DNA from 2 places in the Laceyella tengchongensis genome. Region 1 is predicted to be linked to the other one. Evidence: riboswitches for the same ligand, from Rfam matches in the RefSeq annotation. Region 1 holds a riboswitch; the other holds the start of a gene.
The links. Region 1 has a riboswitch for cobalamin ahead of cobJ (precorrin-3B C(17)-methyltransferase). Riboswitches for the same ligand answer to the same signal wherever they lie in the genome.
Positions count from the first base shown of each region.

Region 2: linked by a shared signal. The riboswitch ahead of QQZ12_RS10600 (ABC transporter substrate-binding protein) and the one ahead of cobJ (precorrin-3B C(17)-methyltransferase) in region 1 are both predicted to bind cobalamin.

Region 1 is NZ_FXTU01000003.1:345,027-356,187, reverse strand. It holds gene QQZ12_RS08715 (HXXEE domain-containing protein) at 1-408, shown strand, start outside; gene QQZ12_RS08710 (ABC transporter ATP-binding protein) at 493-1,215, opposite strand; gene QQZ12_RS08705 (ABC transporter permease) at 1,216-2,319, opposite strand; gene QQZ12_RS08700 (sensor histidine kinase) at 2,392-3,774, opposite strand; gene QQZ12_RS08695 (response regulator transcription factor) at 3,771-4,454, opposite strand; gene QQZ12_RS08690 (PCYCGC motif-containing (lipo)protein) at 4,836-5,354, shown strand; gene QQZ12_RS08685 (MATE family efflux transporter) at 5,446-6,816, opposite strand; gene QQZ12_RS08680 (hypothetical protein) at 6,889-7,119, shown strand; partial or broken gene ybiA (riboflavin biosynthesis intermediates N-glycosidase) at 7,060-7,349, opposite strand; gene QQZ12_RS08670 (histidine phosphatase family protein) at 7,812-8,354, shown strand; cobalamin riboswitch at 8,581-8,777, shown strand; gene cobJ (precorrin-3B C(17)-methyltransferase) at 9,020-10,591, shown strand; gene QQZ12_RS08660 (sirohydrochlorin chelatase) at 10,530-11,161, shown strand, end outside.
Region 2 is NZ_FXTU01000004.1:241,451-252,611, forward strand. It holds gene QQZ12_RS10585 (polynucleotide kinase-phosphatase) at 1-1,375, shown strand, start outside; gene QQZ12_RS10590 (metal-sensitive transcriptional regulator) at 1,433-1,759, opposite strand; gene QQZ12_RS10595 (alpha/beta hydrolase family protein) at 1,888-2,742, opposite strand; cobalamin riboswitch at 2,833-3,029, shown strand; gene QQZ12_RS10600 (ABC transporter substrate-binding protein) at 3,168-4,118, shown strand; gene QQZ12_RS10605 (FecCD family ABC transporter permease) at 4,115-5,143, shown strand; gene QQZ12_RS10610 (heme ABC transporter ATP-binding protein) at 5,160-5,969, shown strand; gene QQZ12_RS10615 (cob(I)yrinic acid a,c-diamide adenosyltransferase) at 5,966-6,553, shown strand; gene QQZ12_RS10620 (arsenate reductase family protein) at 6,596-6,952, shown strand; gene QQZ12_RS10625 (peroxiredoxin) at 7,444-7,983, shown strand; gene QQZ12_RS10630 (TlpA family protein disulfide reductase) at 8,058-8,507, shown strand; gene gcvH (glycine cleavage system protein GcvH) at 8,526-8,906, shown strand; gene QQZ12_RS10640 (DUF2553 family protein) at 8,996-9,220, shown strand; gene QQZ12_RS10645 (hypothetical protein) at 9,385-9,810, shown strand; gene QQZ12_RS10650 (DUF3050 domain-containing protein) at 9,858-10,622, opposite strand; gene udk (uridine kinase) at 10,780-11,161, opposite strand, start outside.

The DNA.
Region 1 (11,161 bases):
CATGCCAAAGTGGGGAAGCGAGAATTCCGGTTTGCCGTTTTGGTTTTGACCGTTCTTGCTTATGGATTAACCTATCTAAGCTGGTCAAACGGACCGGAAAGTGTGTGGTCTTATCTGAATTGCGGATATATATTGGCCATGCTCTTAAATGTGTTTCTCCCCCACGTGGCGGCAACCATTGCCCTGCGCCAGCCTTGCCCTGGAGTCTGGACGGCAGTGGCCTGCAATTTGCCGATCAATTCATTGCTGTTGTATCTCGCTTTCCACGATCAATGGATCACGGGTATGACCTTTCTGATCTTTGCACCGTTTACCGTGGCAGGGATTGCCTTATCTATCCCGCTCCTTTTTTTCGTCGGCAAACAATTGCCCACCTGCAAACGGAGGAATTCATCTCGTTCCTGCTGATCGGCCTCTTAGCGGTGCTGTTTGCATGGCAGAGCCACCCGATTTCCGGTATCAGGGAAATCGGGTTTTGTGTTACCGGTAGGTTTAGTGGTGGCTGTGTTGTAGCGGTTGCGAGCCGGCTTTCATCCCGGCGGTTGCAATCAGCTTGCCGTCTTTGATAGTCAAAACCCGGTCACACAGATCTAGCACTCGTTCATCATGTGTAACCATGATCGCCGCTTTTCTCCTGGATTTAACCTCATCAGCTAACATCTCCACCACCTGCCTGCCCCGTTTGGAGTCAAGGCTGGCTGTGGGCTCGTCGGCTAGGATTAGTTCCGGGCTGTTCATCCACGCGCGCGCGATGGCCACCCTTTGTCGTTCACCGCCCGACAGATGCTCGGGATAATGGTTGCGACGATGGGCGAGTCCTAAGTGCGCCAACAATTCATCGGCTTTTTGTTCCGCTTCTTTGTCGCGTTTTTTGGCGATCTCAGCGACTAACAACAGCTGGTCGCGCACTGTCAAGAAAGGAACGAGGTTGGATGTTTGAAAGACAAATCCAATTTTGTCCAACCGGATCTTGGTCATCTCCTTGGCGGAAAGGTTCGTGATATCTTGGCCGTCCAGGATGAGGCGACCTGAGGATGGGGACAACAACACCCCCGCGATCGACAACAGGGTGCTTTTTCCTGAACCAGACGGGCCGACGATAGCGACAAATTCGCCTTCGTTTACATGAAAAGAGACATGATCCAGCGCTTTAACGGCGTTGTCTCCTGTGCCATACTGTTTGCTTACATCTTCAAACGCCAGTTTTGTTTTCATTTATTCTGCCCTCCCGATCGCTTCAATCGCATCCACGTTGGCGATGCGGCGCAAAGATAACAATGACCCCAATACAGACACAACCAACAGCAATCCGGAAAAGAGGAGAAATGTTTCTACGTCCAATTTGAAAGGCACGCTTTCCGGTAGGATCGATTCTACTCCGTATGTGAATCCGACACTAATTAAGATTGCTGTGACGGTGAGCAAAATCACTTGCCCCATCAGGCTACGCGCCAGATCGGATGTGTTGGCGCCAAGCGCTTTTAACACGCCGAATTGATTGGTTTTTTGCAGAGTGATCACATAGAAAAACACGGCTTGTACAAATGAAGCGATCACGAAAAGGAAAACAATCATCATGGTGAGTGATCCTTGCTCTTCTTTATATCCGGGAATATTCTGCAACGCGTCCTCTTTGGTGATCACATCGATCTCACTCACATCCCGTTTCAGCTCGGCGGCTTGAGAGGGAGTCATTTGTAATGCAATTGCGCTGTAATACCTTTGTTTCAGTTGCGGATTAGCGCGGATTAGATCGTCCCAATCTTTTAAATTCATAAACACTACCGGTGAATGGCTGAAGGTGTGACCCTCCGTAAATCCAACAACTTTCCATTTTTGATTTGTTTCGGGATCTTGGAGCCAATCCCCCAATCCGATTCCTTCTTGCTTAAGGGATGCATCCACCACCACTTGGTTTTTGGCGGTATTGTTGAAGTGGCTTCCTTCGGTAATGACGGGGTTTAGAAATTGGTTCGCGTCGATAGCGAAAAAGGTGACATCCATTTTGTTTTTGGTGCCCGCCTTGGTGACGGACAGCATTTTTTGTCCTAACGGGGTTGCTCCTGTCCCGGCTGTTATTTGTTTGATTTCCGTCCATTTATCCTCAGGGATCTGCGATCGGTTTAGTTTGTTTTCAGAGTCGGGCTGGATCACGAAATGATCCGCCTTCATGTTTAATAACGCGGCGGCATTGTCGGCGGACAGTCCATTGGCCAGGCCGGAGATAATGAAGACCAGCCAGGAAATGAGAATCATGATAAACCCGATCAGGAAATAGCGCAACTTGGCAAATTTCAGCTCTCTTAGGGCCAGAAACAAGTTTATTCACTCCTTTTCTGTGGTTCTGGCCCTATTATAGAAAGCAAATATGAACGGCAAATGAATGGAAAGTTACATCTGGGGCAGGCGAATGGTGAAGGTCGTCCCTTTGTTTTCTTGACTTGCCACTTCGATGCTTCCTTGGTGCGCTTCGATGATTTTATAGACGATCGCTAGTCCCAGTCCGCTACCATGATCATTCCGTTCCCTGGCTTTGTCCACTTTGTAAAATCGGTCGAAAATACGCAGGAGATCCTGCTCAGGGATGCCGATACCTGTGTCTTGAACCATCACGGCGATTTCTTTTTTACGCGATTTATCGATCTTAATCGTGATGGTTCCCCCGCGTTCAGTGAATTTGATGCTGTTAGTGAGCAAATTGATCCACACTTGATGTAGCAATTTGGGGTCGGCTTGAATAAAGGTTTCCGGTAACTCCATCTCAATGGCCAAGTCTTTTTTTCGCCATTGCCACTCCATCATGAAGACCACTTGTTTGATCTGATCGGCCAAATCAAAGGTTGTCTTTTCCAGCGCCCCGGCTTCTTTATCCAAGGAGGCCAACGTCAGCAGTTGTTTGCTTAACAAAGACAAACGATGGCTTTCTTTCTCGATGATAGACAAATAATGTTTTTGTTGCGCAGGGGGAATCTCTTCGGACTGCAATGTTTTGGAAAAACCTTGGATCGATGCCAGAGGGGATTGAATTTCGTGGGACACGTTGGAAACAAACTCCTGCCGCATCTCATCAAGGCGTTGCAAGCTTTGGGCCATGTGCGTAAAATGCCTTGCTAGTTGTCCGATTTCATCTTCGCGGTCCACATTTAACGAAAGGTTGTATTTACCTCGGGCGACGATTTTCGTGGCGCGAGTCAGGATTCTGATCGGTTTGACGATGTAATGCGTACCTGCAAACACAAAGGTCACGCTCAAGCCGATGGTGAGTGCGACCAATACAGCGAAAAATACCCGCATCTCTCCGAACAAATATTCAATGTCGGGTCGGATGAAAAGAGCGTGGCGCTTTCCTTTGATGTCAATGGGAACGCCGATGGTGTTGCTCAATTCGTCATCGAAAAAACCGGTCACAAAAATCTGTTTGGGGTATTGCGCGATGCCGTAGTAAGTTTGTCCGCGCAAGACGCGGTCGATGGCGGCCGGCGCCAAGGTCGTGCCGCTGAACGGATTTCCGAATGTCATCAGTTTTTTGTGCCCGTCTGTCAAAGCGATTTGGTAACCCAGATCGGCTACGCTGTTCAGATACTGGTGCAAGTCGACTTCGGAGTGTGCTTGGTAAAACGACGTGACATTTTTGGCCATGCGGGTGATTTTTTCGTTATTGTACGGTTTCAATTTGATTTGATAATAAAGATTGCTCAATAAAAAAGCGATCAATCCGCTTAGTAACATAATGAAAATGGTCGTGGCCACAAACCTCAAGTATAGTGTTTTCACTGTGTGTCGGCCTCCAATTTGTATCCGATTCCCCGCACGGTTTTGATGGTGAAATCATGCGTTTTATGTTTAAATCTTTCTCTTAACCTTTTCACATGCACATCAACCGTGCGCATGTCCCCCTCGAAGTCTGGCCCCCAGATCAAATGAATAAGCTCTTCCCGCGTGAAAACGCGATGGGGATAGCTGGCTAGTTGGGACAACAATGCGAACTCCTTCAAAGGAAGGATAATCGTCTGCCCGCGGCACCGCACTTCATAGCTTTTGCGGTCTATCACTGTCTGCCCGAGTTGGATGCAATCTGCATTGACCATGCGGTAGCGCCGCAATAATGCTTTGGCCCGAAACAGCAATTCTTTCGGTTCAAACGGTTTGACCAGATAATCATCGGTTCCAGACTGAAATCCTTTTTCTTTGTCAAGTAGCTGATCCTTGGCTGTCAGCATGATAATGGGGATGTCATAAAAATCGCGGATGTCTTGGCACAGCTCATAGCCGTCTTTGCGCGGCATCATGATGTCCACCACAGCCAAATGAATTTGCTCTTCTTCCAAAATTCGCATCGCCTCTTCCCCATCTGCCGCTTCAAACACGGTAAATCCTTCTTTCTGAAAATGAAAGCGTACCAGTTCTCTGATGTTCACGTCATCATCGGCAATCAACATATGTAACATGAGCAAAAACCTCCAAGTCAATTAAACAAAAGCTTCCAAAGTTGGTTTGATAGGCCATAGCGAAAACCACAAGGAAGAAAGAAAGCCCTAATAAAGATAGGGTACCATATCCTATCAGGCAAGTGAAAAGCGCCTGCATGCAGATCACCTGCCCTCTTCTGTGGCTGTAAAGTGTCGGCAAAAAGTTCCCGGCGGCTAGGGCGTGTCTGATGAATAGGCCAGCGGCTCCAAAACCCTTTTCTCATTCGCTTCACTTGTGCATCGGCGCTCCTCAAGAAAAGGTTTTTCCGACGCTTCTTCCCCACCAACTTGATTTGCCAGACACACCTTAGTGACATTGTGTGTTATCATTTTTCATGTGGTTTTCCGAATTCGAGGTAAAGGGGGATGCATGTGCAACAGAAAAAATGGGCGATCGCGCTGGGGGCGTTGATGATCGTCGGCGGTTTGACCGGTTGCGGCGTTCAGGAGGGAACGCAATCCCACGATTCTACGAGCTATGCTAACCATGGCGGACAACAGCATGTAGCTGGCGATGTTCGCGAATTGACGGCGGGAGTAACAGTGTTGCCTTCATTTGTGAAGGGGTTAGATCCCAAGGTAGGGCAGATCTACCAAATTGCCGCGGCGAACGCCGATGTGTTGAAATCGATGCCCTGCTATTGCGGTTGCGGAGAAAGTGTTGGACATAAGAGCAATCTGGATTGCTTCATCCACGAGATGAAACCGAACGGCCAGGTCGTATGGGATTCGCATGGCACCAAATGCGGCACTTGCCTAGATATTGCGGCGGAGTCGGCCATGCTGAAGCAAGAGGGGAAATCGTTGAAAGAGATTCGGCAAATCATCGACAGCAAGTACAAGGATGGCTATGCGGCGCCGACGCCGACACCTATGCCTTCATAAAAAACAGCACTCCCCAGTGCGTATCCGAATGGTGGGGAGTGCTGTTTTTTTGTGATGGACGATATCAGCCTGCTGTATTCCGGCTTGTTGGTCATCGCAACTGTCTGGCGGGAGACGGTGCTGAGTGGCGGCGCTGGATTCGTAGCAGGCGGCCCATCAGGAAGATCGCGCCGAAGGCCAAGCCGGAGATCAAGCCAATCCAGTAACCGAACGCGCCGAATGCCAGGTAGTTTGCCAACAGATAACCGATCGGCAACCCCAAGATCCAGTAAGAGATGAGGGCTACCAGAAATGCGGAGTTGACGTCCTTGTACCCGCGCAACGCCCCTTGAATGGGGGTGGCGATGGCATCTGATAATTGGAAAAAGATGGCATAGATTAAAAATTGTTTAGTCAGTTCTAATACGGTAGGGTCGGTAGTATAAAATCCGGCCACCTGCTCATTGAAGAGAATTAGCGCGATGGCGCAAATCACGGACATCATGAGGGCGATCCCAATGCCTAGGAAGCTGTATTGGCGTGCGTCTTTGCTCCTCTTCGCCCCCACTTCAAAGCCGACGGCGATGGTCAAGGTCATGGAGATGCTCATGGGCACCATGTAGAGGAACGATGCGAAATTCAACGCCGCTTGGTGGGCGGCGATAGTCGCCGTATCATAACCACTCATCAGTAGCGTGACGGCGGCGAAAATGCTGGTTTCGAAGAAGATCGCAAACCCGATGGGGACGCCAATCTTCAATTGTTCCTTCCATGCGGACAAAGACAGTCGGAACCATCGAGAGAACACGCGATAGTCGGAAAAGGGTTTGACTCGAGCGATCACTGCGAAGCTGATAAACATGATGCACCAATACGTAATCGCCGTAGCATAACCTGCTCCGACCCCACCCAACCGGGGAAAGCCCCATTTGCCAAAGATCAGCAGATAATTCAACCCGACATTGATCGGCAAGGACAGCAGGATGATGAACATGCTGACCCGTGTTTGACCCAACGCATCCATAAAACAACGCAAGACGGTATAGATAAATAGTGGCACAATGCCAAATGCCAGCGCGATTAAATAGTCGTGGGCGATCTGCCGTACCTGTGTTTCAAGGCTCATTCCGTTCAGGATGGGATCAAGGAGAAAAGTCCCGCACAGGATGACCGCGGATGCTATGGCCACCGCCAAGTAAATGCCTTGAATCACTTTAAATGGCACTTCGTTGTTCTGCTTGGCCCCGACTAATTGGGAGACAATCGGGGACAACGATAGCAAAATCCCGTTCAACCCAGTGAAGACGGGAGACCAAATGCTAGAACCGATCGCCACCCCGGCTAAGTCACGGGCGCTGGCGTGGCCTGACATCACCGTATCGAAAAAGTTCATTGAAAACAGAGTCAATTGGGTCACGAGAATAGGTAATAAAATAATCAGAAACTGGTGTGTTTTTTGTTTTACGGAATGTGTTTGATTCATTGTTCTCTTCCTCTTATATTGAATTCAATGCGCATCTTCCGTCCACGCTAGCAAATTTAAGAGGGTAATTCAATGCTTTTTTTCAAGTCAAATAGGCGTGGAAGTCTCGTAGCGCAGATTCACATGATAGACACCCCCAAGTATTTGAAAGTAGCGCCCTGCAACCATGTGTACAAGACGCAACCATTGCTTAGGGGCTATGTTGCCAATAAGCCGACAACCCGCGTGGGACAAATGGATGTATCAGCCTTCTTGCCGCAAGCGGCTCCGCACTTCCATCAGGATCACACCCAAGCGGTTTAAGCCGCTTCCATCCGCTCCACAGCCCCAATAATAGGCAATGGGGGAGTTTTCGATAATCAGTTCGTCACCAGTGGGCAGCAACAGGCTTCGTAGATCAGCATGAATTTGAACTTGTGGTAAACGGCAGTGCGCATCACCTGTTCTTTCACCTCTTCCCAATCAGGGCGGATGGGATGTTTGCGGCTACGCCCCAATTGTGCAGCATCTTTCGGTTTTTTCACTGTGCGAATCTGTTTGGCATAGGGCGTACCGGCGAATTTTTGCGCTTGGAAATAGTGTTCGCTAGAGCGTGTCTGATGAATAGGCTAGCGGCTCCAAAACCATTTTCTCATTCGCTTCACGCCATAGGGTTCGTTCACAGTGTAAATGTGATTTCCATGGGGATACACCTCTCTTTGCAATGAGCTCGCAGATTGGCACTGAGCGGGCATGGATACGACCTGAGATTTGCCCCTTCCTGCAATTTTATTTATTAGATTATAAAAAATATTATATAATTGGATTGTTGATGGGGCAAAATGAGTAACTTCTAAGATAAAAGTGATGGCCATACGGAGAACCTTTTCCCGATGAGTGAATGAAGCGAGAGAAAAGGAGATTGGAATACGAACCCTTCGTTATTTCCGCATTGTTTTTCATTCACTTGTTCCGCTGGTCGCTGGCGGCTGTTTCAAGCAGAAAGGATGGAATGCATGAAAATCGGTTTGGTTCGTCATTTTAAAGTGAAGAAAGATTTTCCGAAAAAATTTTTGCTGACACAACAGGAATTATCGCAATGGATTAAGGAGTATGATGTCGCTGATATAGAAGAAGGCGAAGTGGATTTAGGAGATATCGCATGGAAACGCTGTTTCACCAGCGATTTGCCGCGGGCGGAAAAAACAGCGCGCAAAATTTATCAAGGGCCGATCACAGTGACGAAAGCATTGCGTGAAATCCCGATCTGTCCGCTTTTTCGCAACCATGAGGTGAAATTGCCACTTTGGGCCTGGGGTTTGATTATGAGGGGAGCTTGGCTTTGCAACCACCGCTCGCAAATAGAGGTCAAACAGGATGTACAGAGGCGCTTGGCGGACGTCATAGATGAAATCATGTCCCGCAACGGGGAAGACACGCTGATTGTCAGCCATGGGATACTGATGGTGTCCATGCGGCAAGAACTCCTGAAAAGAGGATTTAAGGGGCCGCGCTTGGGCACACCAGCAAACGGCAGATTGTATGTGTTTGAAAAATGAGCCCCTGTACGAAAAATGGATAGCGGCATGGAGAAGACGTGGGGACGGGTGTGTATTCTATCAGAAAGTTGGCCTGATTTAAACTATTAATCAACTGTGAATAATCAAGGAATTAAAAGCATCTGATTAAATGGGCGCGTCTATTCTGCGATAATGCCGGTGGAAAAATTGAAAATATGCAGGCTAGTAAGTTACAATTTCAATATAATGATTTTGTTAAAAAATGAATATCTTTGTGGGGAAAGGTGGAGCGCAAGATCTGCGCTCCCGAAGAGGGAAGATCGGTGAGAATCCGACGCGGTCCCGCCACTGTGAATGGGGAGTCTGAGTTTGGCCACTGCATGTGTCGATGATGGGAAGGCCAGATTCAAGCTAAGACGATGATCCATGAGCCAGGAGACCTGCCTTTTCTGACAACACCGCTTGACCTACGCGGATGGGGAGGTGTTTATAGGGACGGCAAGAGATTCATGTGCCTATGTGGGATGTATCTGCTTGGTGTCTGCGATTCTGCGCCTATAAACACTTTCTGCCCGAGTGAGCGGAAGGTGTTTTTTCATTTTCTGACAGGTCAAAGTGTGTTAGAGGGAGATTTTATTCGGTTTGATGGTTGAACATTTTTAATAGAATTAATATTCAATTATATCCTGAGATGGGGTGATTGGATGGGCCGTCCAGTTGGCAAGATCTTGTTGGTCGGGTTTGGGCCGGGACATGCGGAGCACATAACGGCGTGTGCCCGTTATGCGCTGATGGAGAGTGAAGTGATCGTCGGGTACAACACCTATGTAGACCTTATCCGTCCGCTTTTGACGACGCAACAGATTGTGCGCACCGGAATGACGGAAGAAGTGAGCCGGGCGCAGGAGGCGGTCAGGCTGGCGGAAGCTGGCAAAAAGGTGGCGGTGATTTCTAGCGGTGACGCTGGTGTGTACGGGATGGCCGGTTTGGTTTACGAGGTGTTGATTGAAAAAGGGTGGCACCCGGAAACCGGCATCGGTGTGGAGGTGATCCCTGGAATTTCGGCGATCAACTCATGCGCTTCGCTGTTGGGAGCGCCGGTGATGCACGATGCTTGCACCATCAGCTTGAGCGATCATCTGACTCCATGGGAAGTGATTTCAAAGCGGATTGAAGCCGCTGCTGCTGCCGACTTTGTCATTGCCTTGTACAACCCCCGTAGCGGGCGCAGAACCAAGCAAATCATTGAAACGCAAAAAATCCTTTTGAAATACCGTTCCCCTGATACCCCGGTGGGATTGGTGAAGAGCGCGTATCGCGAACGGCAGCAGGTGGTGGTGACCACCCTTGGCCGGATGCTGGATCACGAGATTGGTATGCTCACCACCGTGCTGATCGGCAATGGGAGCACGTTTGTGCATGAAGGATTGATGATTACGCCGCGCGGATATCAGCGCAAATATACGTTGGACCAGACCGTGCAGGCTTTGAAACCGCACGAGCGCCTGCGTCCAGAGGCAGAGCCGTGGGCCCTCGAAGCTGAGGGTGCGCCGGACGCGGCAGACGAGATGAGTCCCGTGCAGTTAGCTGAAGAAGCGCTGTCGATGTTGGAAAGGCGCGAGACAGGCGTCGCGTCGATTTTTGAAGTGGCGGTGTCAGCAGGCTTGGCAGAGAAAAAAATCACACCAGAGCAGATGCGCTGTCTGGCAGAGGTGGCTGGGGCAGAGGGTGAGATCCATTATACGCCCGATCACCGGTTGTTGCTGAAAGTGCCGACGGAAAACCCGGATCGCGTGGTGGAGCAGTTGAGCGCGGCGGGACTTCTTCTAGAGCCAGTAGGTAATGTAGTCCAACTGAAGGCTTGTGATTTTTGTGATGGGGACAAGGGGGAGTCGATCCCGCAGTTGGAGGAATTACAGAAACGGATTGGGGGCTTGGGTGTCCCTAAGGAACTGAAGATTGGGTTTAACGGTTGTGCAATGGCTTGCTACGGAGCGGTGACTGAGGATATTGCAATCGTACATCGCCGTGGCACGTATGATTTGTTTTTGGGAGGCAAGAAAATTGGGCGCAACGCCCAAGTGGCCAAACGGGTGGCGGAAGGGCTCACCCCTGATGAGTTGATCGCCGCGGTTGAACAAACGGTGCGCGCCTACAAAGAACAGGCTGAGCCCAATGAGCGCTTCCATAAATTCTTCAAACGGGTGGAAGAGATTGGCGGGTTCCGATACACCGAAGGCCAGATCACGATTGAACCGCTTGCTTGTGGCGATTAGGCAGTATGAGTTCATCGTTCTGGCTCGGAAGAGCATGTGGCGCACAGGTCGCGTCCAATTTCAACGGATGGGAGAGAGCGAGATGGAAGCGATATTGTTTGTGGGGCATGGAAGCCGTGATGCTGAGGGGAATGAAGAATTGTTGCAATTCACCGCACAGATGGCGACCAAGTTTACGGAACCGATTGTGGAGACTTGTTTCTTAGAATTTGCCCAGCCGGACATGCATGCTGGAGTGAAGAGAGCTGTTGACAGGGGGGCTACTTCGATCAAAGTGATTCCGCTGATGCTGTTCATGGCAGGGCATGCCAAAGTGCACATTCCTTTATTTTTACAGGAGGCGCAAGCGGCCTATCCCGATGTTCGGTTTGTATACGCGCGGGCGCTTGAGGTGGAGCCATTGGTATTGCCCATCTTGGAAGCGCGGCTTCAGAGCGTGCTTAGGGTTGGGGAAACGGAAGAGACGGCCGTGTTGCTGGTGGGGCGGGGATCGAGTGATGCCAACGCTAACAGCGACTTGTATAAGATCACCCGCCTGTTGTGGGAACGTTTGCCTGTCCCGTGGGTGGA
Region 2 (11,161 bases), on a different contig from region 1:
GTTTGGCGGAAAGCTGACGGCGCTCCGCTATCCTGAGAATGAGCTGGTGTCTGTTGCGGCGAAGCAAGTGTACGCGGAGCCGGTGCGTCCTCTGGAAGCGTCCCCGGCGGTTTCAAATTCGCATCGGGATGAAACACGCATCGATGTACAGGACGTGCTGACTGATCGGATTCAAACCCGATTGTTGAGACGCCCAGTACACATCCGCAAAGAGCAGTCTGCGGCCGCCTTGGAGACGATGAGCCGGTTTGCGATCGATCCCAAATGGCTGATTTATCTTCCACCGACGATGTCCCCGTCGGAAACATCGGAACAACCTGGGTATCTAGAACACCCTGAAGAAGCTTTTGGTTACTATGCGCAACGCGGCGTGAAGCAGGTCATATGTGAGGAGAAGCATATGGGATCACGCGCGGTGGTGATTGTGTGTCGCGACAAAGAAACGGCGTTAAATCGTTTTGATGTGGCCGACGCGGGTTGGGGTGTCGTCTATACCCGAACCGGGCGCCGTTTTTTTGAGGATGCTTCGGTGGAGCAGGCAATACTTGAGCGGTTACAGCAAGCGATCACCCGTGCTGGTTTGTGGGATGAATTGCAGACGGATTGGATGTGCTTGGATTGTGAATTGATGCCGTGGTCCGCCAAAGCGCAGGAGTTGATCCGACAACAGTACGCCCTGGTAGGAGCCGCTAGCCGCCAGGCGTTGGCAGGAGCCGTCTCCCTGCTGAAACAGGCGGCCGCCGCCGGGCGGGGTGTCGAGGAGCTGTTGTCTCATTTTCAAGAGAAACAGGAGAACAGCCGAGAGTTTGTGGCGTCGTACCGACGCTACTCCTGGCGGGTCAATGATCTGAACGATTATAAATTGGCGCCGTTCCACCTGTTGGCAACAGAGGGGCGGGTTTACACTGATCGCGACCACTTGTGGCACATGGAGACGATCGGGCGGATTTGCCGTGAGGATACGGGGATATTGATGGCCACCCGTTACCTGGTGGTCAATGTGGAAAATTCGGATGAAGTGGAAGCGGCGACCGCTTGGTGGTTAGAGATGACTGAATCGGGCGGAGAAGGGATGGTGGTCAAGCCGCTCTCCTTTATCGCCGCCAATGGCAAAGGGTTGCTACAACCTGCCGTCAAATGCCGGGGTCGGGAATATCTGCGGCTTATTTATGGCCCGGACTATACAGAAGAAGCCAATCTGACTCGATTGAGAAACCGGGGCTTGAAACAGAAGCGCTCCCTCGCTTTGCGCGAATTCGCACTTGGCTTGGAGGGGTTGATGCGCTTTGTCGACCGGGAACCGCTCCATCGCGTCCATGCGTGCGCATTTGGCGTTATGGCGCTGGAATCGGAACCGGTCGATCCGCGGTTGTGATATATTGCATGGGTGCAAACGAAAGCGGCTTGCTTCTTTGGGAGCAAGCCGCTTCGTTCATTTCATCAGTTTTTTTACGGTGGTGAGCAGTTCCTCAATCACTTCCGTGTCTCCTTCTTGGAGCCGTTCCGTGACGCAACTGCGCAAATGCCCTTCCAAGAGGATTTTGCCCACACTGTTCAATGCAGATTGTACAGCGGAGATCTGATTAAGCACATCATCGCAATACGTATCATTTTCAATCATTTTTTTGATCCCGCGCACTTGTCCTTCGATCCGATTTAGGCGGGAAGTGAGGTTGGTTTTCACTTTCTCGGAATGATGGCTTTTCCGTTCGGTTGGGTTGGCACAGGCGGGATGCTCTTCCGGTTGACGCGGTTCCATTCATATCACCCGCTTCCTGTAGTTAAGCCGTTTGACTCGTTCACGGCGGTGAGTCCATGGCCCTTCCTATATATTAGTCTACCCGTCCTGCTTGGCAAGCGCAATTTTGCGGGCTTGGAAATCCCAACTCATTCTTGTTTCCCCCATTGCTGCGTGAAGAATTCGGTGGTGACTCGGATCGCTTCTTCCAGCGCGGGGGTCATTCCAGCAAACGGATGTACAGCGCCCATGGTGTGGTTGGCCTCTTGGATCACATGCAGTGTGGCTTGTGGTGCGGCTTCAGCCATCCGCACGGCTCCCTCATATAAGCCGGGCAGATCTTGGCCTCCTTGCACCAGCAACAGCGGTTGGGTGAGTTGAGGCAATCGTCCCAATAGATCAAAACGGTCGCGGTTGGCTTCAATGTCATCTAAGACTTCGCGCCGAATCGGCAAGCGTTGGCCAGTCCGGGCATTAATGACATGGGTAATGCCTTTGTTTCGCAATTCTACCAGCAGTTCAGGTTGGAAGAAGTCAACGCGGTGAATGCTGTTCCAGACGACAGCTGCTTTCACCTCCTCGGGATGGTCCAATGCGTACAGCAAACTATTGCCGCCGCCACGGCTGTGGCCCATGATGCCCAATCTCGTTAGGTCGCATCGTGTTGCCTGTGGGATTTCTCCTTGCCGCAGGGCTTGCACAAGGCGGGCCAAATCCTCCTGTTCGCGGCTAAAGGTGTTTCGTGAGAATTTATCCAACTCAGTGAAATGTTCGAGGTCTTTGCCAACGCCATTCATGGAGAAGTTGAACGTGATGGCCGCCAATCCAGCTTCCGCCAGTTTTCGCCCCAACTCAGGAAAAAAGCCCCAATCTTTGAACCCTTTAAATCCATGACAGACGAGCACGGTAGGAGCGGGCCGACCGGTGTCTTCCGGCAGAAACAAATCTCCGCGGATGACGCGTTCTTCTTTGCCCAGGTCGAGCGCAAATGATATGCGGTTCATAACATTCCTCCTGTGATGGTCGAATCAGATAAGATGCCTGAAATTGCAAAATTGCAACGGATTTCCCTTTCCATTATAATGATAACGAACGAAGTGAATAAGGGAAAAGGTCTTTCTTATATAAGAGAGCGAAGAGGGAAGACCGGTGTGAATCCGGCGCGGTCCCGCCACTGTGAAGGGAGAGGAAAACTGCAAGCGTATGCTAGCCACTGTCGCTTCGTCGATGGGAAGGCGCAGTTGGACGATGAACCCTAAGCCAGGAGACCTGCCTTTTCCAGACGTCCACTTGCGTTCTCCTTCGCGGGTTAAGGAGAACCGCGTGCGTGGCGGGTCAGTGTCCCGCGTTGTTTCGCATGCCTTTCTCCAGCCTGTGCCCTCAAGGAAGCACAGGTTTTTATGTGTGCATCAAGAAAGGAGCGGAAGTCATGAGTGTGAAGTGGAAAAAACGATGGGGACTGCTGTGCCTGAGCCTGTTGCTAGTGCTTGGCGCAGTGGGTTGCGCGCCATCCGGCGGGACGGAGGGACGCCTCAACACGCCGGTTAAACCGGCAGCGGTGAAATACCCGGTAGAGGTGACCGACCAAGCGGGCAACAAGGTGACTATCAAGCAAGAGCCCAAACGCATTGTTTCATTGATGCCCAGCAACACGGAAATCGCTTACGCGCTCGGCCTTGATCAAAAAATGGTAGGTGTTACGACCAATGATGATTATCCGGCCGCAGTGAAGAAATTGCCCAAAGTGGGCGACTTTAAGATCAATGTGGAGAAAGTGGTTAGCTTGAAGCCGGATTTGGTGCTGGCCAACGGCGCCAATGACAAAGCGACGCTGGAGCAGTTGAAAAAACTGGGCATTCCTGTTCTTGTATTGGACGCTAAGAGTTTTAAAGACATTTACCGTTCGATCGCAATCATCGCCACAGCGACCAATACGGCGCGCGAAGCAGACTTGTTGATCGCCAAAATGCAGAAAGAGCATCGCGACATTTACGCCAAAGTGGTCAATGTGCCCAAGGATAAACGGGTGAAAGTGTTTGTGGAGTTGGACCCGACACTGTACACTGTCGGCGGTGACACATTTATGAATGAATTGGTCACAACCGCGGGTGGCGTGAATGTGGCGGCCGGGTTGAAAGGATGGCCCCAAGTGTCGGCCGAACAAGTGGTCAAATGGAATCCTGATATTATCATTTCTTCTTATGGAAGCACAGACCAAATCCTGAAACGCCAAGGCTGGTCGACGGTGAATGCCGTCAAGGGGAAACGCGTCTATGTGGTTGACCCGAATCTGACCAACCGCCCCGGTCCGCGGATCTTTCAAGGGGTGAAGGAAATGGCCGAGCAATTTTACCCTGAAAGATTCGGTGAACAGAAGTGAGTAAGGGGCAAGCGTTTGTTTGGGGCGGAGGATTGTTCCTCTGCCTTCTTTTTTCTTTGGCCGCCGCCGTGTCGGTGGGAAGCGCGGAGATCGGAATCGGCACGGTCTGGCGGGTGATCGTCGATCATGTCCTAACAGGAAATGGAGCAAGCATGGACCCGGATGCGGTGATCATATGGGAATTGCGGTTGCCTCGGGTGATTTTGGTTGCGTTGATCGGTGGAACGCTCGCTGTTGCCGGAACCGTGTTTCAAGGGATTTTGCGCAACCCGCTGGCTGACCCCTATGTCTTGGGCGTTTCGTCTGGGGCGGCGGTTGGTAGCGCGCTCATTGTGATCACGGGCTGGGGGCTGTCCTTGTTGGGCAGTTGGTCGTTGCCGCTGGCCGCATTTGCCGGAGCCGCAGTCTCTGTTTTGCTTGTGTTGCGCTTGGCGCAGATTCGGAAACATCTTCAGGTGACTTCGCTGATTCTGGCGGGAGTGGTGGTGCAGGCGTTTTTCGGCGCGGTGCTCACCTTGATCATCTCGCTGTCCCCAGAAGAGCTCAATCGGATTCAATTTTGGTTGATGGGGAGTTTGGCGCTACGTGAGTGGCAGCATGTAGAAGCGGTCTTGCCGTTTTGCGTTAGTGGCTTTGCGCTGTGTTGGCTGTTCAGCAGGGAGTTGAACTTGTTTGCGCTGGGAGATCGTTCGGCCACGCATTTGGGACTGTCTGTCAGTCAAGTTCGTTTGGGGTTGATTTTGCTCGCGTCGCTGATGACAGGGGCGGCGGTGTCAGTGGCGGGAATGATTGGGTTTGTTGGGCTGGTGATCCCGCATATCATGCGGATGCTGACCGGAGGGGATCATCGGACGCTGATTCCGCTCTCCCTGCTGGCGGGAGCCATCTTCCTCATTTGGGCTGATGCGTTGGCCCGGGTGGTTCTGGAGCCGCGCGAATTGCCGTTGGGTGTCATTACTGCATTTGTGGGAGCCCCATTTTTTGCGGTGATTCTGCGCAAGCACCAACATAAATGGCATGGCTAAGAGAGGAGGGAAGACCATGTTGTTGCGGGCGGAAGGGCTTGGCAAGCGCTTGGGCGGCCGCTGGGTGCTCCATGAAATCAGCTTAGAAGTGGCGTCGGGGGAGATGGTCGGCATCATTGGCCCAAATGGAAGCGGCAAAAGCACCCTCCTTTCGTGCTTAGTGGGGGAGAAAAAGGCTGACACCGGACAGGTGTGGTTGCGAGGCCGGCCATTGGCGGAGATGGGAGCCAAGGAGCGGGCGCGGCAAATCGCGGTTTTGGCCCAAGAAGAGGTAGGGGAAATCTATTTCACTGTCAAAGGAATAGTGGAGATGGGGCGGCATCCCCATCTAGGGCGCTGGCCGTGGCTCGGGGAGCGGGATGAGCGTATCGTGGCTGATGTGTTGCGTCAGACCGATAGCCAACATTTGGCCGAGCGGATTTTTGCAGGCCTTAGCGGCGGCGAGAAACAACGGGTGTCCTTAGCGCGGGCGCTGGCACAGGAGCCGGTGTTGCTCGTGCTGGATGAGCCCACCGCCTATCTCGATCTGAAATACCAGTTCGCCTTGTTAAATTGGATTAAACAGTGGCAGGCGTCATGCGGGTTGACCGTGATCATGGTCTTGCACGATTTAAATCTGGCCGCGCAATATTGTGACCGCCTGCTGGTGTTGAAGCAGGGACGAATCGTGCGCCAGGGTACTCCGCACGAGGTGATTGTGCCGGAGATGGTCGAAGCGGTTTATGGCATGTCTCCCATTGTGGTGGAACATCCGTTGCTCGGGGTTCCGCAAGTGTTATTGACAGCGATGCAAGCACAGGAGAACGGGGAGGAGCGCGAACGATGAAAATCTATACCCGGACGGGTGATGAAGGCAAGACAGGAGTCATTGGCGGACGTGTGTCGAAAGATGATATCCGTGTGGAAGCGTATGGTACGGTGGATGAGGTAAATGCGTTTGTCGGTGAGGCAATCGTCAGGTTGGACCCGGCGATCCATGCCGATTTGCTCCAAGATTTGACCGAAATTCAGCATGAATTGTTTGATGCCGGGGGAGACTTGGCCCAAGCGGGTAAAAATCGTCGCTATAGGGTGACAGCGGAGATGGTGACCCGGTTGGAGGCATTGATTGATCGGTATGAGCAGGAATGCCCACCACTGGAACGATTCATTTTGCCTGGGGGCTCCCCGCTATCGGCCGCTTTGCATGTGTGCCGCGTGTTGACGCGCCGGGCAGAACGGTTGGTTGTCAGCTTGTGCCGGGAGCAAGAAACAAACGTCGAAGTGCGGCGTTATCTGAACCGGTTATCGGACTTCTTCTTCACTGTGGCGCGGGTGGCCAATGTGCGGGCAGGAATGGCAGATGTGGAATATAAGCGCGGCGTGCGGGTGTTTCACACGGACGAGAAAAAGGATCAGGGCACAACGTAAACTGCGGAGTGCGCGAAAGTGAGATGTGAGGAGGACACAGGTATGGCGTTAGTGATGTATTGGTATCCCAAATGCGGAACGTGCCGCAAAGCGAAAAAGTTTTTTGAGGAACACGGGGTGGCGGTGACAGAGAAACATATCGTCGAAACACCGCCGTCCAAAGCAGAGTTGGCAGATCTGGTTAAGAAAAGTGGATTGCCGATCCAAAAGTTTTTCAACACCAGCGGCCAAAAGTACCGCGAGTTGGGCTTGTCGAAGAAATTAAAAGAGATGAGCGACGATGAGAAGCTAGACTTGCTTGCTTCCGACGGGATGTTGATCAAGCGCCCGATCGTCACCGATGGGGAGAAAGTGACCGTCGGCTTTAAGGAAGAGCAATTTAAAGAGACGTGGGTGTGAATAAGTAGTAGACCGACCTTCCCTTCTGTACAGGTGGGGAAGATCGGTTTGTTCGTGTAAGGGATGACGAAAAATTAAGACATATGTGGAGGTAGACGCCTCCACCTCTTGCTTAGTCAGGGAGCTTGCTCAAGTTGTTAGTGCAAGCGTCGGTTAATGGCATAGCGGTAGCCGTTGCCTGGTTCTTTAGCCCTTTCTCCATAGAGTGGCAAGGGTCTGTGGTTCTGTGGTGTGTGTGCTGATTCGCGCGGCAGCAGGATAAATCGGTAAGGATAGGAAATAAATAGATGGGAAACCAAGGTGCGTAATTGAAAATTGTTTTCACTTTATAATTAATATAAAATAGTATTGACTATAATCTAGGAGCATGGTAAGTTAAATATGTGCCAAGCATTGCCACCTATTGTTTAAGACCCTTTTATGATGGGCAAGGTAAAGAATGTGGCATGAAATAGCAATGGCTAGTTTCATAACTTGAGGAGGTTGTTCAAGTGGCTCAACGTCTTGTAGGATTGCCAGCTCCAGATTTTGAAATGGAGAGTACCAAAAATCTGGAAACATTGGATGAGAAAGTTTCTCTTTCCGATTACAAAGGAAAATGGCTGGTTCTGTTTTTCTACCCACTTGATTTTACATTTGTCTGCCCAACCGAGATTACAGCTTTGTCTGACCGTTATGAAGAGTTCCAAGATCTCGATGCAGAGATCCTCGGTGTGAGCACCGACAGCAAATTCTCCCACCGCGCTTGGATCAACACGCCTCGCAGCGAAAACGGTTTGGGTGACATCAACTTCCCATTGGCTGCTGACACCACTCATAAAGTAAGCCGTGACTACGGCGTGCTGATTGAGGAGGAAGGCATTGCCCTGCGCGGTTTGTTCATCATCGATCCGGACGGCATTTTGCGTTACCAAGTGGTAAACGACAACAACATCGGTCGTGACGTGGATGAAACTCTGCGCGTACTGCAAGCTCTGCAAACCGGCGGCTTGTGCCCGGCCAACTGGAAACCGGGGCAAAAAACGCTTTAAGATAAGTGAGTAGAGGGCCTAACGTCAGTCGCGTTAGGTCCTTTCTTTCCATATATGACAGGAGGATGGAGAACATGGCGCTTCGTTTACGCACAGAAATGCCTGAAATCAATGGTGTGACGGAATGGGTCAATCAAGAGGTGACGAAGGAAGAGTTGAAAGGAAGCCCTGTGCTCGTTCATTTTTGGTCGATCAGTTGCCACATGTGCAAAGAAAGTTTGCCTGAACTCAACAAAATGCGGGAGGAAATCCCTAATCTGAAACTGGTCGGAATTCATATGCCTCGCTCGGAGAAAGACACAGATGTGGACGCGGTGAAAGAAACCATAGTAAAATACGAACTGAAACATCCACAAGGCATCGACAACGAACATCGTGTGGTGGATGCGTTCGAAAACGAATTTGTGCCTGCATTTTACTTATTCGATGCAAACGGCCTGCTGCGTCACCGTTCAGCTGGCGAGAAAGCGCTCTCGATGCTGAAACGCCCGTTGGAACGGGTGCTGGCTGAAACAGAAGCTTAAGATCCGGAGGGAATCGACATGAACTTGCCAAAAGAGCTGCGTTATTCCAAAGAACATGAATGGGTAAAAACGGAGGGCAACTTGGCCCGTATCGGGATCACCGACTTCGCGCAATCCGAATTGGGTGACATCGTATTTGTGGAATTGCCAGAAGTAGGAACAGAACTTGTCGTCGATGAACCATTCGGCAGTGTTGAGTCTGTGAAAACCGTTTCGGAGCTGTATGCTCCAGTTAGCGGAAAAGTCGTGGAAGTCAATGGAGAGCTGACCGATTCTCCGGAGAACGTGAACGATTCGCCGTACGAAGAAGGCTGGATGATCGTTGTCGAAATGTCCAATGAGGCTGAATTGGAAAAGCTTCTGTCAGCAGAAAAGTATGAAGAAATGATAAGCGAGTAAAGTGATGCCGATCCCCCTCCTTGCATATCGCCTTTCGGTGCGAGACAGACTATGGACAACCAAAAGGTGCAAGGAGGGGGATGTTTTTTATGGGATGGGCTGATATCAGCGACAAAGTGACGGGGCGCTTGGAAGCAGGTCGGTTGGTCTTTTATCACAACCACCAACCGGTAGCCGAAATGGATTTGCGAACCAAAGAGATGAGCCTGCGCGAAGGATACATGATGGATGGCGCGCAAATTTTTGCCGCTGATAATAAAACAAAATTACAACCGCGATATGCTGATAACTGTGATGTGGATTGGTGCCAGTGAGAGAAAAAACATAGCGGAGTAAGATTCGCTATGTTTTTTTCTTTTGGTCTTATGGTTTGGATTACTCAGATTTGTGGTAAAATATATACACAAGCTTCTTTGTTTTTCCATCAAATGTCCTAAAACATGTGGTCGATTATGAGTGGGAAGAGGAGGGAAAGCCCATGGGTTACTGCTGTGGCGCCTCCATGATTGGATTAATTGGATCTTATCGGCAGCAGTCCATCATGGTGCATCAGGTTCCGTTAATGTTTTGTCCAGTCTGTCATTCGATGGAAGTGCATCCTGCGGTTAAGGAAGAGGTTGAATTGGTGATTGAATATGCGCTGGAAGACCGTGTGAGAGAGGTCACCCTCCGTGAAACGATCACTCCGGAAATGATCGCAGAATGGAAAGAGGCTGGGATCAGTTTCCAAGAAACGGATGATCTGGAGCCGATCCTACGCGAACAAATCGACCATTCACTCGATCTCTTGAGAGTATCCAAAGTGTTAAATGATAAAGAGTGGGGCGAAGAATTGAAGCACCGCCTCAGCGTGCTAACCACACAACTTAAAAAATTGGAACAACAAAAAGAAGAAAGCCGATAAATGTTGGCCCGGCACAGTTTCGCTGCCCGGGCTTTTTTGTGCGGTAGTTAGAGTCCGGTGCGCTTGATCTCGTCGGTGATGCCGTCCCATAGGCGGAGGCGCGCTTCCAACGCCGATTGCGCAATCCGGTAGGCTTGTTCGCGTTTCAAGGGGTCGTTGCCGCACAAGGATTGCAGCAGTTTTTCGGCGAGTGGGCCGTTGCGCATGCCGTTCACGGCGAGATGGCGTCGCAAATAAGAGGTAAACCGGTTGTGGATTCCTTGCTGTTCCAGAGAACGCAATAAGGCTGCGAACATGTCGGGGATCAGATCATCACGCCCGAAAATAAACCAAGCGGCGACTTCATGGGGTTTACCGTTCAGCGATAATTCCAGGCTCTGTCTGACGAAGTCGGCAACGGTGGGGGGGATTTCGCTGGAATATAGAGATTCAATCGGATGGTATCCTGCGATAACCATTTCCACATACTGCTGAATCGGGGTGATGTCGGCTCCAGCTTCATCCATGGCTTGTATGTACATTTCAAAGTGGCTGGCGTAGCCTCCTTGCCCGTCCTCGTCGGCTTCTTCCGTCAGCACCATCTCGTTGATATAGCGGACATACTCGGCGTGCGCCCGCGGGATCCAAGGGATGGTGAGGGAAGTAAGCTGTCGTTGGAGCCGTTTGAGCACATTCATATAATCCCAAACGGCAAAAACATGGTGTTTCATGAAGATTTTAATACGTTCGGGCGAATTGATCATCGTATAAACCGGGTGGGTAAGAAGATCTTCCCGTGTGGTTTGAATCGTTTCTGAATATATGGCATTCACCATAAATTCCTCCTGTTTTGGAAAGAATTATAAAATAAACTATCGCTTATTTTACTGCATTCCCCTGCTGAAAACAAGAACATTATTCTTAAATTTTTGAAAACAGGAGGCCGAAAACAAGAAAAATCTTCCAGGGCATCGGCTCCTGGAAGACCGGTCAACGGGTGTTGGCTGTGTGCAAATACATACGGATGTGGTTGATCAAAAGATTGATGGCGACTTGGTTGTGTCCGCCTTCGGGAATGATTAAGTCGGCGTAACGTTTGCTGGGTTCGATAAACTGCAAGTGCATGGGACGAACCACGTTAAGATATTGATCCATCACCGATTGGAACGTGCGCCCGCGTTCTTTGATATCCCTTTCAATCCGGCGCAAAATACGTACATCGGCATCCGTGTCGACGAAGATTTTGATGTCCATCATGTTACGCAAACGCTCATCGTCTAAGATGAGAATCCCTTCCAAGATGATGACGTCCTTCGGTTCAAGCCTAACCGTTTCCGGCGCTCTCGTATGCTCGGTATAATCATAGACCGGC